DNA from 2 places in the Shewanella sp. Koi 1 genome. Region 2 is predicted to be linked to the other one. Evidence: riboswitches for the same ligand, from Rfam matches in the RefSeq annotation. Region 2 holds a riboswitch; the other holds the start of a gene.
What was found. Region 2 has a riboswitch for cyclic di-GMP ahead of ACUZ8J_RS06130 (glycosyl hydrolase family 18 protein). Riboswitches for the same ligand answer to the same signal wherever they lie in the genome.
Positions count from the first base shown of each region.

Region 1: another riboswitch for cyclic di-GMP. It lies ahead of gbpA (N-acetylglucosamine-binding protein GbpA); the one in region 2 lies ahead of ACUZ8J_RS06130 (glycosyl hydrolase family 18 protein).

Region 1 covers NZ_JBREJM010000001.1:3,726,583-3,733,322, forward strand. Annotated here, with positions in the region: gene ACUZ8J_RS16480 (S46 family peptidase) at 1-738, opposite strand, end outside; gene ACUZ8J_RS16485 (aromatic amino acid transport family protein) at 977-2,152, opposite strand; gene gbpA (N-acetylglucosamine-binding protein GbpA) at 2,714-4,189, opposite strand; cyclic di-GMP riboswitch class I at 4,315-4,410, opposite strand; gene ACUZ8J_RS16495 (TMEM165/GDT1 family protein) at 4,813-5,370, shown strand; gene katB (catalase KatB) at 5,442-6,740, opposite strand, start outside.
Region 2 covers NZ_JBREJM010000001.1:1,372,969-1,379,708, reverse strand. Annotated here, with positions in the region: gene ACUZ8J_RS06140 (short-chain fatty acid transporter) at 1-1,192, opposite strand, end outside; gene ACUZ8J_RS06135 (FKBP-type peptidyl-prolyl cis-trans isomerase) at 1,414-1,884, shown strand; gene ACUZ8J_RS06130 (glycosyl hydrolase family 18 protein) at 1,952-4,558, opposite strand; cyclic di-GMP riboswitch class I at 4,667-4,755, opposite strand; gene ACUZ8J_RS06125 (ROK family protein) at 5,222-6,013, opposite strand; gene ACUZ8J_RS06120 (aminopeptidase P family protein) at 6,376-6,740, shown strand, end outside.

The sequences.
Region 1 (6,740 bases), 2.4 Mb from region 2:
TAAGAAACTCTTTGGCTCGTAAGGCACGTTGTCGGCGCTAAATTCGGCGGGTTTACCGGTTTTAGACACATAGGCGCGGTAGAATGAAAAGTCGCCCGTGTGGCGCGGCCACATCCAGTTATCGACATCGCCGCCGTATTTACCGACGCTGCCCGCTGGGTTATAGACTAAACGTACGTCGCGGATTTCTAACTGTTTTACCAGATAATATTCTAAGCCACCGTGGAAGCTATACACTTGGCAGCGGTAGCCTTCATCCTTTTCACACTCGGCAACGAGAGCTTTTTCTTGGTTCTCAACGCCTTGATAAAACTCACGGCCCGCTTTGTTTTCAAGCCCAGCGTTGACGCGCTCAGTCACATTGGTCACCTCTTCGGTAACATAAACGCGAGAACCTGGCGCTGCGGGTAATTCATCGGCAAAGGTTTTAGCTAAGAAACCGTCCTGCAACAGGTTTTTCTCTGCAGTCGAGTTATATTGAATCGAACCATAGGCGCAGTGATGGTTTGTCACCACTAAGCCTTTTGGCGAAACAAAAGATGCCGTACAGCCACCTAGGCTGATCACGGCATTCATGGGGAATTCGGTCAGTTTGGAAATCGATTTCGCATCAATCTCTAAGCCTTTCGCTTTGAGTTCATCGGCCATTGCGGGCAATTGGTGTGGCTGCCACATACCTTCATCGGCATGGGAGGCAAAACTCGCCGCCACGGCAACTGAGAGTAACCATTTTTTCATTATCTTAAGTCCGTTTTAGGTGAAGAAAGCCGAGCGCTTGCGAGGCCATTTCTTATATTTATTGGGATTACATGCCACTTTGGTTAACGCTAAAAAGCAAAAAGTCAGGCACTGGGCCTGACTTTAGCATATCGCACGCACTCTATAACAGAGTTAGAAAAATTCGCTTACAAAGCAAATACATTCATCATATTTATCGGTTTAACTCTACCGTTTCAGTACGCTAAACGGCTTTAACTTACAGCGCGACAAATAACTGAGCGCCGATAATCACCGCGCCTAGCAAACCCGCAATCCCGAGGGCAAATGCCCCGCCAGACACTTGGTATCCCTGCGGCGTGGCTTGGCGCTGACGCAGTGCCATCACGATCGGCAGGAAGATAATCATCACCACCAGCGGCACGGCGGCAAAGCCTAATACCGCAACAAAACCTTCGGGTACATAGAGCGCGCACAACAGCGGCGGCACAAAGGTTAACAACCAGGTTTGGGCGCGACCGAGGAAGGTCTTCTTCGCGCGGGTCAGTTCGGCCACAAAATCATACAGGCTTAAGGTGACCCCGAGGAAAGAGGTGATTAAGGCTAAATCCGCAAACAGCGAAATACATTTGCTGATCCAAGGCGTGTGGGCAATCTCTTGTAATGCACTGATAAGCGCAGGTAAAGAGCCATTAAAGCTGCTGATTTCGGTGCCACCCACTGTGCCTAAGGTCACCAATAACCAGAAGATATAACACGCGAGCGGAATGGTTGAACCGATTAATAATACTTTGCGCAGCGACACGGCATCGCCATCCAAATAACGTACTAAGGTCGCAATACACACGTGAAAACCGAAGGAGGTAAACACCACGGGAATCGCCGCCATCCAACTGCTAGTCATGGACTCGGCCACCGCACTGGTTGCCATACTCGAGATACTGACTTCGGGTAATAAAAACAGCACGACCACAATCAGTAATAAAATCATCAGCGAAAACAAGAAGCGCGAGGCTTTATCGACCCAAGCGACTCCTAAGGCCGCAAATCCACCCAGCACTAAGGTAAACAGCACGACCGCCAGTTGGTTATCTAACACGAGGTCGAACATATTTTTGGCTTTAAGTACTAATAGCGATGAACCGCCCGTCAAATACGCCGCCGTTAAGGCAAAGAGTAAGCTGAGAAAAGAAGCACCTTGCACCATTTGGCCTTTTTTGCCGAGGAGTTTGCCCGTGATGGCGTGGACGTTATCACCGACGCCTGAGCGCAGGTTAATCTCAAGCATTAACAATGAGGTATAGGCTGACAAGCCCCAAATCACCACCATTAACAAAATGGCTGGCACCATGCCTAAGGCGGCCGTGGCTAAGGGTAAGGCTAACATTCCCGCGCCAATGGCGGTCCCCGCGACAATGGCTATCGAGCCTAACATTTTTGAATTCACACAATTATCCTGTTCAAGTATTAATTATTATTTTTTAAGGTTTTTTGAGTAGATTTGAAGGATAAAGCCTTGCGCACTCTGTGATTAAGCCAACAGCAATCTCAAACGAAAAGCGTCACTAAACTTAAAGCATCCAATCCGATCTCAAAGAGCAGATCAATTGGCCCCAATAGCTTTTGAATATTTCAACCCAGTCGCCATTGAGGCTAACTAAATCGTTTGCAGAAAAGTGACATTAATTTCAACCGTGATTGCCTTAGCAAAGCAGCGACATCGCGCGTAAAAGAAGATAGCTCTGGACATTAACAGAGCCAACCCCAGCGGGCAAGCCAGTTATAGACAAAGATGAAGCCGCTTTGGCTATCCGAAGGGGAAATGTGAGTAAAAGATAAAAAAACGAGGCGGAACTGTTATCAAAACAATAAACCCTGCAACACCTGTGGCATTGCAGGGTTTATCAATGAGTTTAGCGATTCGCTCACGGGGATACGGGATTGCGCTAAAGCGGATTAACGCGACTCACAATCCGCTTATTCCCCAGTTAACCAATTACAGCTCAGTCCAAGCCATATTCCAAGAGCCGCCGACACCCGGTTCAAACCCAGTTGCAGTGGGCGACCATTGCATGCAATAACCACTGTAAGGCCAAGGTTTACATTGATAGACCTTGCCAGTTTTAGGTTGCAGCACTTTAGTGCCCGCCACATAGTTTTTAACTCCCTCGGGGAAGACAAAATCGGCATCCGGCGCTGTGGTTTGATCTTTTAAGAACAGATCGAAGTTTTGCTGGATAACCTCACCTTGCTTCGGCTCGCCCTTCACTTGTAAGTGATAATGGCCTGCCTTTGGCGCGACGACATCAAGCACTAGACTCGCGTTGGTGTTGTTGACCGCTTGTGTGACATAACCAGCTGCCGTGCCATCGTGGCTAAATAGGTAAGCCGAGACCTGCATATCCGCATTAGTGCTGACATCGAAACTGACCTTTGCGGCACCATCGACAATGGTGTAATCATCGGCCAGTGACGTGACATCGAGCTGATTGCCCGGCGCAGGCGCAATATCAAAGCTCACTTCCACTCGCTCTAGGCCTGAATTAGGCGCGGCATAAATCTCATTTTTACCGTAAACGGGCGAGATTACCCCAGAGGCATTCTTCTGCCCCGCCTTAAGTTGTGGCTGCTGGTCATTAATGGCACTGGCTAACAGGAATGGCCAATTTTGCTTGGCGCCTTGAGTAGTGTCGGCAATGGTTATCTGGGTTTGCTTGGCAGTTTGCTCGCCATTAGCATCAAACACCCGCGTCATCACCTTATCACCCGCCTTAAGATCGAGTGACGGATTGATATCGCCAATATCGGTCCACTCGCCCGGCACCACAACATCTGAGCTAAAGTTCACATCGATGGCATTATAGAAACTGTTGGTGGTATCACCGACTTCCCACACGGCCAAAATCACGTGATAACCGCTTCTGTCTTCAGGCACATAACAGTTATGTGTCACTAACTTAGGCGGCTGCACCATGCCTCCGTCGACCACACAGAAGGGAGCTAAGTCAAAGCTTGCACGGCTCAACGCTTGGTTTTGGTCCCACCCTTGGCGAGTTAAATAGTAACGCCAATTGCGGGTCACGTGGTTAGCGGTGAACTGCCAGCTAAAGTCATTCCAACCCGACTTAATGTCATGCTTAGACCAACGGCTTGGGCTCTGTTCATCCAAGGGAGAAAACGCAGCATTGGCTGCACTGGCAATTTTACCGTCGGCAGGGCCTGACTCAGGAAAACCTGATGGGCCTTCAACACTTTGCGGTTCCCACTGAACGGCGCCGCAGTTTAAATTGCTGCCAGTTTTACAGGCGTACGAGCGTGATTCTGGTGAAACCACATAACCGTGGGCCGACGCCGTTTGGCTAACTAGCGCACTCGTTGCGCTTAAGGCCAAGGCAATTAGGCTTAAACGAGCCAGTTGTGGGTGTTTGTGGTTAGCATTTCTGATTGATGTAAAAGCAGTTAGATGTGCCACTTTATTGTACTCCGTAGGGCGCCTTTCTCGACGAGATTGGCATAGGTATAAAAGTGGTATTTAGGCAAAACAGCATTAAGCAAAGCCGTTTATTTTTCAAAGAATTAAAAGCATCAGCTCAATTCTGAGGCAACCCCGCTATCTTAGTTTCAATATCCCTTTACAACCTTAGACCGGAGGCTTTGCGTCCTAATTTTTCAATTAGTTTGCCAAATACGGTGGATCTCCATTGAAGTTAACAGTATGTAACTTAAACATTGAGACCCGGCTAACCTAACAACAAAAGACAGCGTTGTCAAAATTTAAATTATTACAATTCAATGCCTTAAAAAACACTAAGCGGTATTTTACTGGCACCTGTCAGATTATTTGCCCTCTGACTCGATGAGTTTAATCTTGAAACCCTGTTGCACTTGGGTATAATGCCCACCTCGCTTCGGGGGAGTAGCTAACTGGATTTCGAGCCATCGATATTCAGGGTGAACATCAACATACTTGGCCGCATGCCATGGTGTTCACAGCAAATCATCGATTTGTCCTGCAAGACCTGAGCACAGTAACCGCACCTAGGGGTGGACGGTCTATTGTGCTTATGTCAAAAACCACCCCTAAAAGGATCACACTTGGAAGCGTTACTCGCCTCAACCTTTACGGTTGCCATCGCCGAGATTGGCGATAAAACCCAACTGCTTGCCCTATTACTCGCTGCAAGATTTAAAAATAAAACTGCGATTATCTTGGGTATTTTACTCTCAACCCTGTTTAACCATTTTGCCGCCGCTTGGCTTGGACAATGGGCGATTAACTGGGTGAGCCCAGATGTAGCACGCTACTTGGTTGCCGCCTCCTTCTTTGCGATTGCACTCTGGGTACTGATCCCCGATAAAGTGGACGCCGAGGAGAGCCGTTTCTATAAGATGGGACCCTTTGTTGCGACCTTTATTCTGTTCTTTATCGCCGAAATGGGCGACAAAACCCAAATCGCAACTGTCGTTTTAGCCGCTAAATACGATGCCTTAGCCATGGTGGTTGCAGGTACTACTTTGGGTATGTTGCTAGCGAACGTCCCAGTGGTTATTGCGGGACATTTTAGTGCCGAAAAATTACCAATGAAGTGGATCCACAGAGGCTGCGCAATTTTGTTTGCCCTGCTCGGCGTAGCAACCTTAATGGTTAACTAATTGATAAAATGAAGATAAACAAAAAGGCCAGTGATAACACTGGCCTTTTTTTATGGGGCTAACGAATCAACTTATAACCCGAGAGCAGTTTGGATCCGTTGACCGTAATCGGCATCTGCTTTGTGGAAATGTGCCAGCATACGTTGCTGTACCTCTACACTTGCCTGACGCAGTGAGCCAGAAATCGTTTCCACTAAGCGTGCTTTCTCGGCTTCGCTGAAGATGCGATACAAATTACCCGCCTGAGTGTAATCATCCTGATTGTAACGGCTGTAACGCGCCGCTTCGCCATCTAAACGCAGTGGTGGCTCGGCAAAGTTTGCCGGTTCAACTAAAGCACCCGCAGTGCTGTTTGGACCATAGTTAGCCGCGGCATCGCCGCCGGTTTGACTACCGTGGTACGGGCATTGTGTTCCCGCCATGGCTCCCGCACGTTGGTGATGGTTGGCTTTAGTCGCATGTGGGCAGTTTACGGGTAACTGGTTGTAGTTCGCCCCAATTCGGTAACGCTGCGCATCGGCATAGGCGAATAAACGCGCCTGCAACATCTTGTCGGGCGATGCGCCCACACCTGGTACTAAGTTGCTCGGGGCTAATGCCACTTGCTCGACTTCGGCAAAGTAGTTTTGCGGTAAACGATTTAGCTCTAACACACCAATCTCAATTAACGGGTAATCGCCATGTGGCCACACCTTAGTCAAATCGAATGGGTTGATATGGTAAGTGTTGGCATCAGCCTCAGGCATAATCTGTACGTTCACCGTCCAACGAGGGAAGTTACCGTCGGTCACAGCTACCACCATATCGCGCTGGGATGAGTCAGGGTCGATACCCTTTAACTTATCGGCTTGCTCATTAGTTAAGTTCACCACGCCTTGCTGCGATTTGAAGTGGAACTTCACCCAGAAACGCTCACCTTTAGCATTCCAGAACGAGAAAGTATGCGAACCATAACCATGCATTTGGCGGTAGTTTGCCGGAATACCACGGTCAGACATCAGAATCGTCACTTGATGCATGGCTTCAGGGTTTAATGACCAGAAGTCCCACATAGCTTGTGGATCTTTCAAATTCGTCAATGGGTTACGCTTTTGAGTATGGATAAAGTCAGGGAACTTAATACCGTCACGCAGGAAGAAAGTCGGCGTGTTGTTACCCACGATATCGTGATTACCGCGAGCGGTATAGAAGCGTAAACCAAAACCACGGGGATCGCGCTCGGCATCGGCAGACCCCATTTCACCGCCTACAGTAGAGAAGCGCACGAAGGTCTCAGTTTGCTTACCCAAACCGTTAAAGTGATCGGCGATGGTGTATTCGCTTAAGTCTTTAGTCAGGGTGAAAGTACCGTATACGCCAGTCCCTTTCGC
Region 2 (6,740 bases):
TCCACGCATCACCCCAAGCCACAGCCATGGCAACCCGTGCCACATCGGCGCCCAAGGCTTCGGCCGCAGGCAACATAATCGGCGCCTGCACTGCCCATTGTCCGCCCCCCGAAGGCACGAAAATATTCACAATCCCTGCACTGATAAAGCTCCAAAATGGCAGGCTTTCGGCGCTGGCGATGGCCACAAAACCTTCGGAAATACTCTGGGCTAACCCCGATTGCACCATCACCGCCATAATGCCGGCGTAAAAAGGAAACTGGATGACGATACCCGCGCCGCCTTTAATGGCCTCGTTGAGACTCAGTAATAAACTGCGTGGCGTTTGATGTAGCACTATGGCGAGGAATAAAAATAAGAAATTGACTAGGTTAAGGTTTAAGCTGCCGCCCTGCACCGCAAAGTAATAGCCTAAGTAAACGAGTCCCGCGCCGCCGACACTCCAACCGAGCAAGCGACTGTTTTCTAATTTATCCGCAGGGCGAGTCGTATTGGCCGTTAACTGCGCCGCTTTATCGTCTGCGCCCCCATCCTCAAGCGCCTTAGGATCGACATAAATGCAGTCTTTGTCTTCTGGCAACATAAAGCGGTTCACCAATGGCATCACCACAAATAAAATCAGCACTAACAGCAGGTTAAAGCTAGCGAAGATGGTCTCGCTGGTGGGGATAATACCGATTTGTGATTCTGAGAAATGCCCAGCAGTGGCAATAGTTAACGGAATCGAGCCCGCTAAACCGCCGTGCCAAACCACAAATCCCGAGTAAGCACTGGCGACCAATAAACGGTAATCCACACGTACTTTACGCGCTAAGGCCTTAGCGAATAAGGCGCCGACCACTAAACCAAATCCCCAGTTAATCCAACTGGCGGCGAGGGAAACCAAGGTCACTAAGATAATCGCCTGTGGCGCCGACTTGGCAAATCCTGCGATGCCATCGAGTAATTTCTTAATCGGTGGCGAGCTGGCGAGCATAAATCCCGCCACCAGCACTAATAGCATCTGCATCGAAAAACTCAGCAGCGCCCAAAAGCCATCGCCCCAGTAATTGATGACTTCGAGTGGGGTTTTCTGCTCGGCTACCACGGCCGAAATCAGCACCACTAAGGTTAAGAGCAAGACAAAGATATAAGGGTCGGGTAAATAACGGTCGACGAGCTTGACCAGAGGTTTTGCCGCTTTGGTTAACATAAGACTGTCCTTGTTTATTCTTCTTATCTGTTTTTATTGAGTTTTTGTAGAGTCTAATGTCACAGGTTAAGCGATCTCTAAAACGGGATAAAGCCTTTAGCCATTTTAAAAAAGTGAGAAAATGTAACGCGAATCATCCAGTACCGCGCCCAACTGAGGCGCTAGCCACTTCGGCTAAAAAACTGATAACATGATCAAAATTGACTGAGGTGCTCCTTAAAATGAAAATGTTACTTGCCGTTGTTGTGATTGCTGGGGTGATTTTTTACTTCTTTACCTCGATGAATAACCAAAAAGCGGCCCAAGAAAATATCCGTTTAGGTAATGAGTTTTTAGCGCAAAACAAAACCCAAGAAGGGGTGAAAACCACCGCCTCTGGATTGCAATATCAAGTGTTACAGCAAGGCACTGGCACAGTTCATCCTAAGGCGAGTGATACAGTGACTGTGCATTACCACGGCACCTTAATTGATGGCACAGTGTTCGATAGCTCGGTAGAGCGCGGCGAACCCATAGCCTTCCCACTCAATCGTGTGATTAAAGGTTGGACTGAAGGCGTGCAACTGATGGTCGAGGGCGACAAGTATCGCTTCTTTATTCCTAGCGAACTGGCCTATGGCAACCGCAGCACTGGCAAAATTGGCGGCGGTTCGGTACTGATTTTTGATGTTGAGCTGCTGAAGATAAATTAATCTTACGCTGTATTCCTTAATAAAAAGCCCTGCATTGCAGGGCTTTTTTGTCTTTAATCCCTATCGACTAAGGGCAAGACGCCGCGCCAATATCCGTCCATACTGCAGCGACACCGGGAACATCACCCTTAGTCCAGTATTTGGCTTGCCACTGACGACCGTTATAGCTAGTCGTTGCTCCGCCGTTGTAGGCAACGCCCGCATCCCAGCCTAACTCAACCTGACTCAACAATTGCCATTGGTCGGCGGTTCTTGAAGGTGTGTTACCTTGAGTCCAGTATTTCGCCTTCCAAACCAGTTGGTTATAACTCACGGTATCACCCGTGTTGTAAATGCTTGTCGCATTCCAAGCGGGATAGTTGGCCGCATTAGGGTCAGTTGCGTCACATTGACCGCCCGTCGCCTTAGGCGTCACGGTTAAGGTCAAGGCAGCACTGGCATCTAAGGCACCATCGGAGACCAATACACTCAAACTGTATTGGGTCGACTGAGTAACAGCTGGCGCCGTCACCACCAATGTGGCACTGTTTTGTCCACTCGCCGCCACGTCGTTTGGCACTGTCCATGCGTAGGTGAGGCTGTCGCCATCGGCATCGGTCGCCGTCGCATTGATGCTCACCGATTGCCCCGCTTCAACCGTCACACTGGCTGGCACAGTCACCACTGGCGCTTGGTTTGCCGTCTCGGCCTTATGGGTGAGAGTCACAGTGTCGGTTGAAGATAATCCCTCAGGATCTGTGACTCGCAGGCTAAACACATACACCACATCCGACGCCGCCCCGCTCAGTTGCACCGCAGCATTGGCCATATCCGCATTAGTGATACTTAAGCTTGGGCCAGAGACTTGGCTCCATTGATAACTCAAGGCGCCGTTTTCAGGATCCCGCGACGCGCTGCCGTTTAGCGTGACATCCGCTGTACCGGTTACCGTGATATCCGCTCCCGCGTTGGCAATCGGCGCTTTATTCGCTGGTGGCGTTGTGCCCTCGCCATGACCTAGACCTTCGTGCATGGCATTGAGAATGTCGCCATTATCGGCATCAATTTCCCAGGCGAACAGACCACCGAGCTGATTGGCCAGCACGTATTGACCCTTGGCTTTAACAGAACGAGCATCATCGAAGGTAATTAAATCACCCGTAGATGCATTAAACACCGATGGTGCTTCAGCGGTTTCATCATAGGCATAGCTCCAACCTGCGCCCATATAATCCTTGGCGATCTGGCGATAATCCACTACGCCCGCTTCCCAAGTGCCCTTCACTTTGCCCGTTGCAGTGCCCGTGAAAGGATTGTTACCGCTATAGCCATTGACCCCAGTCCAGCCGCGGCCGTACATAGCAGCACCGACCACAATCTTACCCGGGGTCACCCCTTGAGAGAGCAGGGCTTTTACGCCTTTGTCCGTGGAGTAACGGGTATTAGGATCCCAGCTCGCCTCATAGAGATTGGTTTGATGTCCCAGCTCTGTATTGGTCCAGCCGCCGTTAAAGTCGTAACTCATCAGGAAGATGTAATCCATATATTGCTGCGCCGCCTGATAATCGACCTTAGCAATCTTATCGCCGCCCGCACTGATGGCCGACGTCAGCTCATAGGTGCGTCCGGTTTCGGCGCTGAGCTCATCGAGCATCGCCCGCAGTTCACGCATCAGGGTGACATAGGTTTGTCCGTCATTGGCATTTCCTAAGCTTGGATTAGCGCCACTGCCGCCCGGGAATTCCCAGTCGATATCGACACCATCGAAGAACTTCCAAGTTTGTAAAAATTCCTTCACTGAGGCGACAAAGGTGTCGCGCTTGGTTTTATCCCCTAAAAAGTAGAAGGGATCCGAGAGCGTCCAGCCACCAACAGAGGGGAGGATCTTCAGATCGGGATAGGCTTGTTTTAACGCCATCAATTGGCCGAAGTTGCCTTTGTAGGGATCGGAATACTCATTCACACCCGCCTGCGGCATTTGCACTGCTGCCCAAGGGTCGTGGATCGCCACTTTAAAATCGGCACGGCCAGCACAGGCGCGCTGCAATGCCTCAAAGCTGCCTTCGATTTCCTTTAAGCTGTCGTTGATGCCATTGCCACCACAAATCGGGGTAAAGCCATATAAAATATGGGTTAAGTTTTGTGCTGGGATCTTATCGACGGGGAATTTACGTCCATAAACACCCCACTCCACAAAGTAACTTCCCACCACTTTGCCGGATTTATTCGCATAGGGACGATTGTTTTCCTTCAAGGGCGCATTGAGTGGCAGTAAATGACTGCCATCGGTATCGGCGACTAAGATTTCCCTCGCATCACTGGCGCTGCAACCTTCGTTATTACAAAGCTGCACACGCATTTGATAGCGCCCGCCCTTATTGACCTTGAAATTGGCCGTACCCGCCGCACTCGATGGACCTTCCCATGCCACATTTCCATTGAGTAATACCTGCGCCTTATTGCCGATATCGCCGTTATACAAGTTCCACGTCACCGACACATCGGCGGCATCTTTTACCGTCACTAATTGGTTATAGGCTGAGGCGGCTTGATTCACCTCGATAATGGCAAACTTGGTTTCCCCCCAACCTAAAGTCGGTTTACCGGGGAGCGCCGCAAAGGCTTGAAAACTGGCAGCGGATGCCAGCACCGAGGCCACCAACATCGCCGAGGTGGAGATTTGAGTCTTAAACATGAGATTTCCCTATTGAGTAAGTTATGCATCAATAAGGCAAACAAAGCGTAGACAGGAAACAACACTCTTAAAACCATGTGCGTACAACGGCAGCATGAAGAAACAACCTGTGGTATCCCCGCTATCATAGGTACAAACGAACCCTTAGACCGGAGGCTTTGCGTCCCAATCTTTCGATTGGTTTGCCTTTTTCACTAATGACAACGTTGTCATTACGTTGATTAGCATATGCCGCTACAGCGTTAAATTGCAACTAAATATTAACAAACGGGCCGTTATACCGATTATCAACGCAGGATTGGCTTTAAAGAAAAGTAAAATCATTGAGTACAAAAAATAAGCAATGAATTGTATTTAAAAGGATTGCTTATGCCATGGAGCCCTATCATCGACTCGTATCGCCAATAGGGAAGGCAATAAAAATAAATCGAAAGTCTTAAGAAAACGGTTTGCAAGGCGCAACTTGATAACTCGTGCAAACAAAAATGCGGTCATCGAATGAGGTGATATGCAGAGTGCACTGCAAACACACAAATCCGATGGCCGCATGCTGTTGTTCTCGACCTAATCTGAACCAATATCAGCGTAAGTAAGCCAAGATTAATAGCCTGAACGAACTTATCACGCCCAATCTTGACCTATTCGCACCTCAATCGAAAGCCGTTAGGCGGCGTCCTTCGAGTAATCCCTTGCCAAGATCACCGATAAGCCACGGCAGACTAAGGTCTCCATATCATCGACACGATTAATCTTCATTTCGGCTAACGGTGCACTGAGAGCCATGCGTCTTAAACTATCCAGACAACCCTTGTAGTACGGCGCGCTGTTCATCATGCCGCCCGCTAACCAAATCCGATTAGGATTAAACAGATTGACCGCCCACGCTAGCCCCATCCCCAGATAAGTACCGGCGAGATATAAATCATCGGCGGTGGAGATCTTACGGCTGCGAATAGAATCGCCGCTGGCGAGCTGCTCGAGACTAAACTCCCCCGCGTCCGTCATCACTCGGCAATGCCCAAGCTCCCCCGCCACTCCCGTAGCCCCCGTAAAAGCCTTGCCGCTCAACGCGATCGACATGCCAATTCCAGTGCCACACATGACTAACAACTCACAGGCATATTTTTCATCACAAGTTGCTTGCATACCGGCGTCGATATCATTGCAGATAAACTTAAGTTCGCCTTGGGTTTTCAAGGTTTCAAAGCTTAGCCCATTGAGACCGGGCAGCGATTTACAGGACACCAAACGATTCTGTTGTACGAGTCCAGGTACAGCGATCGCTAACTGGTAGTGCTGTAAATCATAATCCCGTTCCAGCGCCGCGATTTGATCATTTAAATCTTCAATTTTAAAGCCTTCACCCGTGGGGATTTTATATTGTTCTGTATGCCCCTTGAGTTGAAGTTCGAACAGGGCTTTGCTACCGCCCACGTCTATTGTTAATGTTTGCATCGCCAACTCCACTGATACATGTGCTCCCCTCTGACCCCGAGCGGAGATGGCGAATGTTAGCATAATGGGTAAATATTAGCGATTGAATAAAACTTAAGTAGCTAATTTGTAAGAATTAGTCGGAAGAACTGAGTGATAAAGATAACATTTCAATTTGGAAATTAGTTTAAGATCACAACCCTTGTTATCGCAAAGTGATGCCGAAAAAACAAAATTGTATACAAAATCCTTTATTCCATCCCCTTGCATCTTAGCCGTTGAGCTTGCGATAATCGCCGCCAATTCGCATCCTTTTCGCCAGCATTACGCATTATAATTTTGGCCGCCTACGTCAGCCGCCAATGCCAATATTTGGAGCCCCTATGTCGTTACCATCTTCATCACAATCCCTACAACCGAATAAGATTGCTAACCGTCTTGCCGCCATTCGTAGCGAACTCACCAGTGCCAATTTAGATGCCTTTATCATCCCGCGCGCGGACGAGTACTTAGGCGAATATGTGCCTGAGCATAACGAGCGTCTGTACTGGGCAACGGATTTTACTGGCTCAGCGGGCATGGCTATTGTCTTAAAAGACAAAGCCGCCATCTTTACCGATGGTCGTTACACGGTACAAGTGCGTCTGCAGGTGGATGCAAATCTCTTTAGTTATGAGAGCCTGACCGACACACCGCAAATCGAATGGCTATGCGATACGCTTGCCGCTGGTTCACGTGTAGGCTTCGA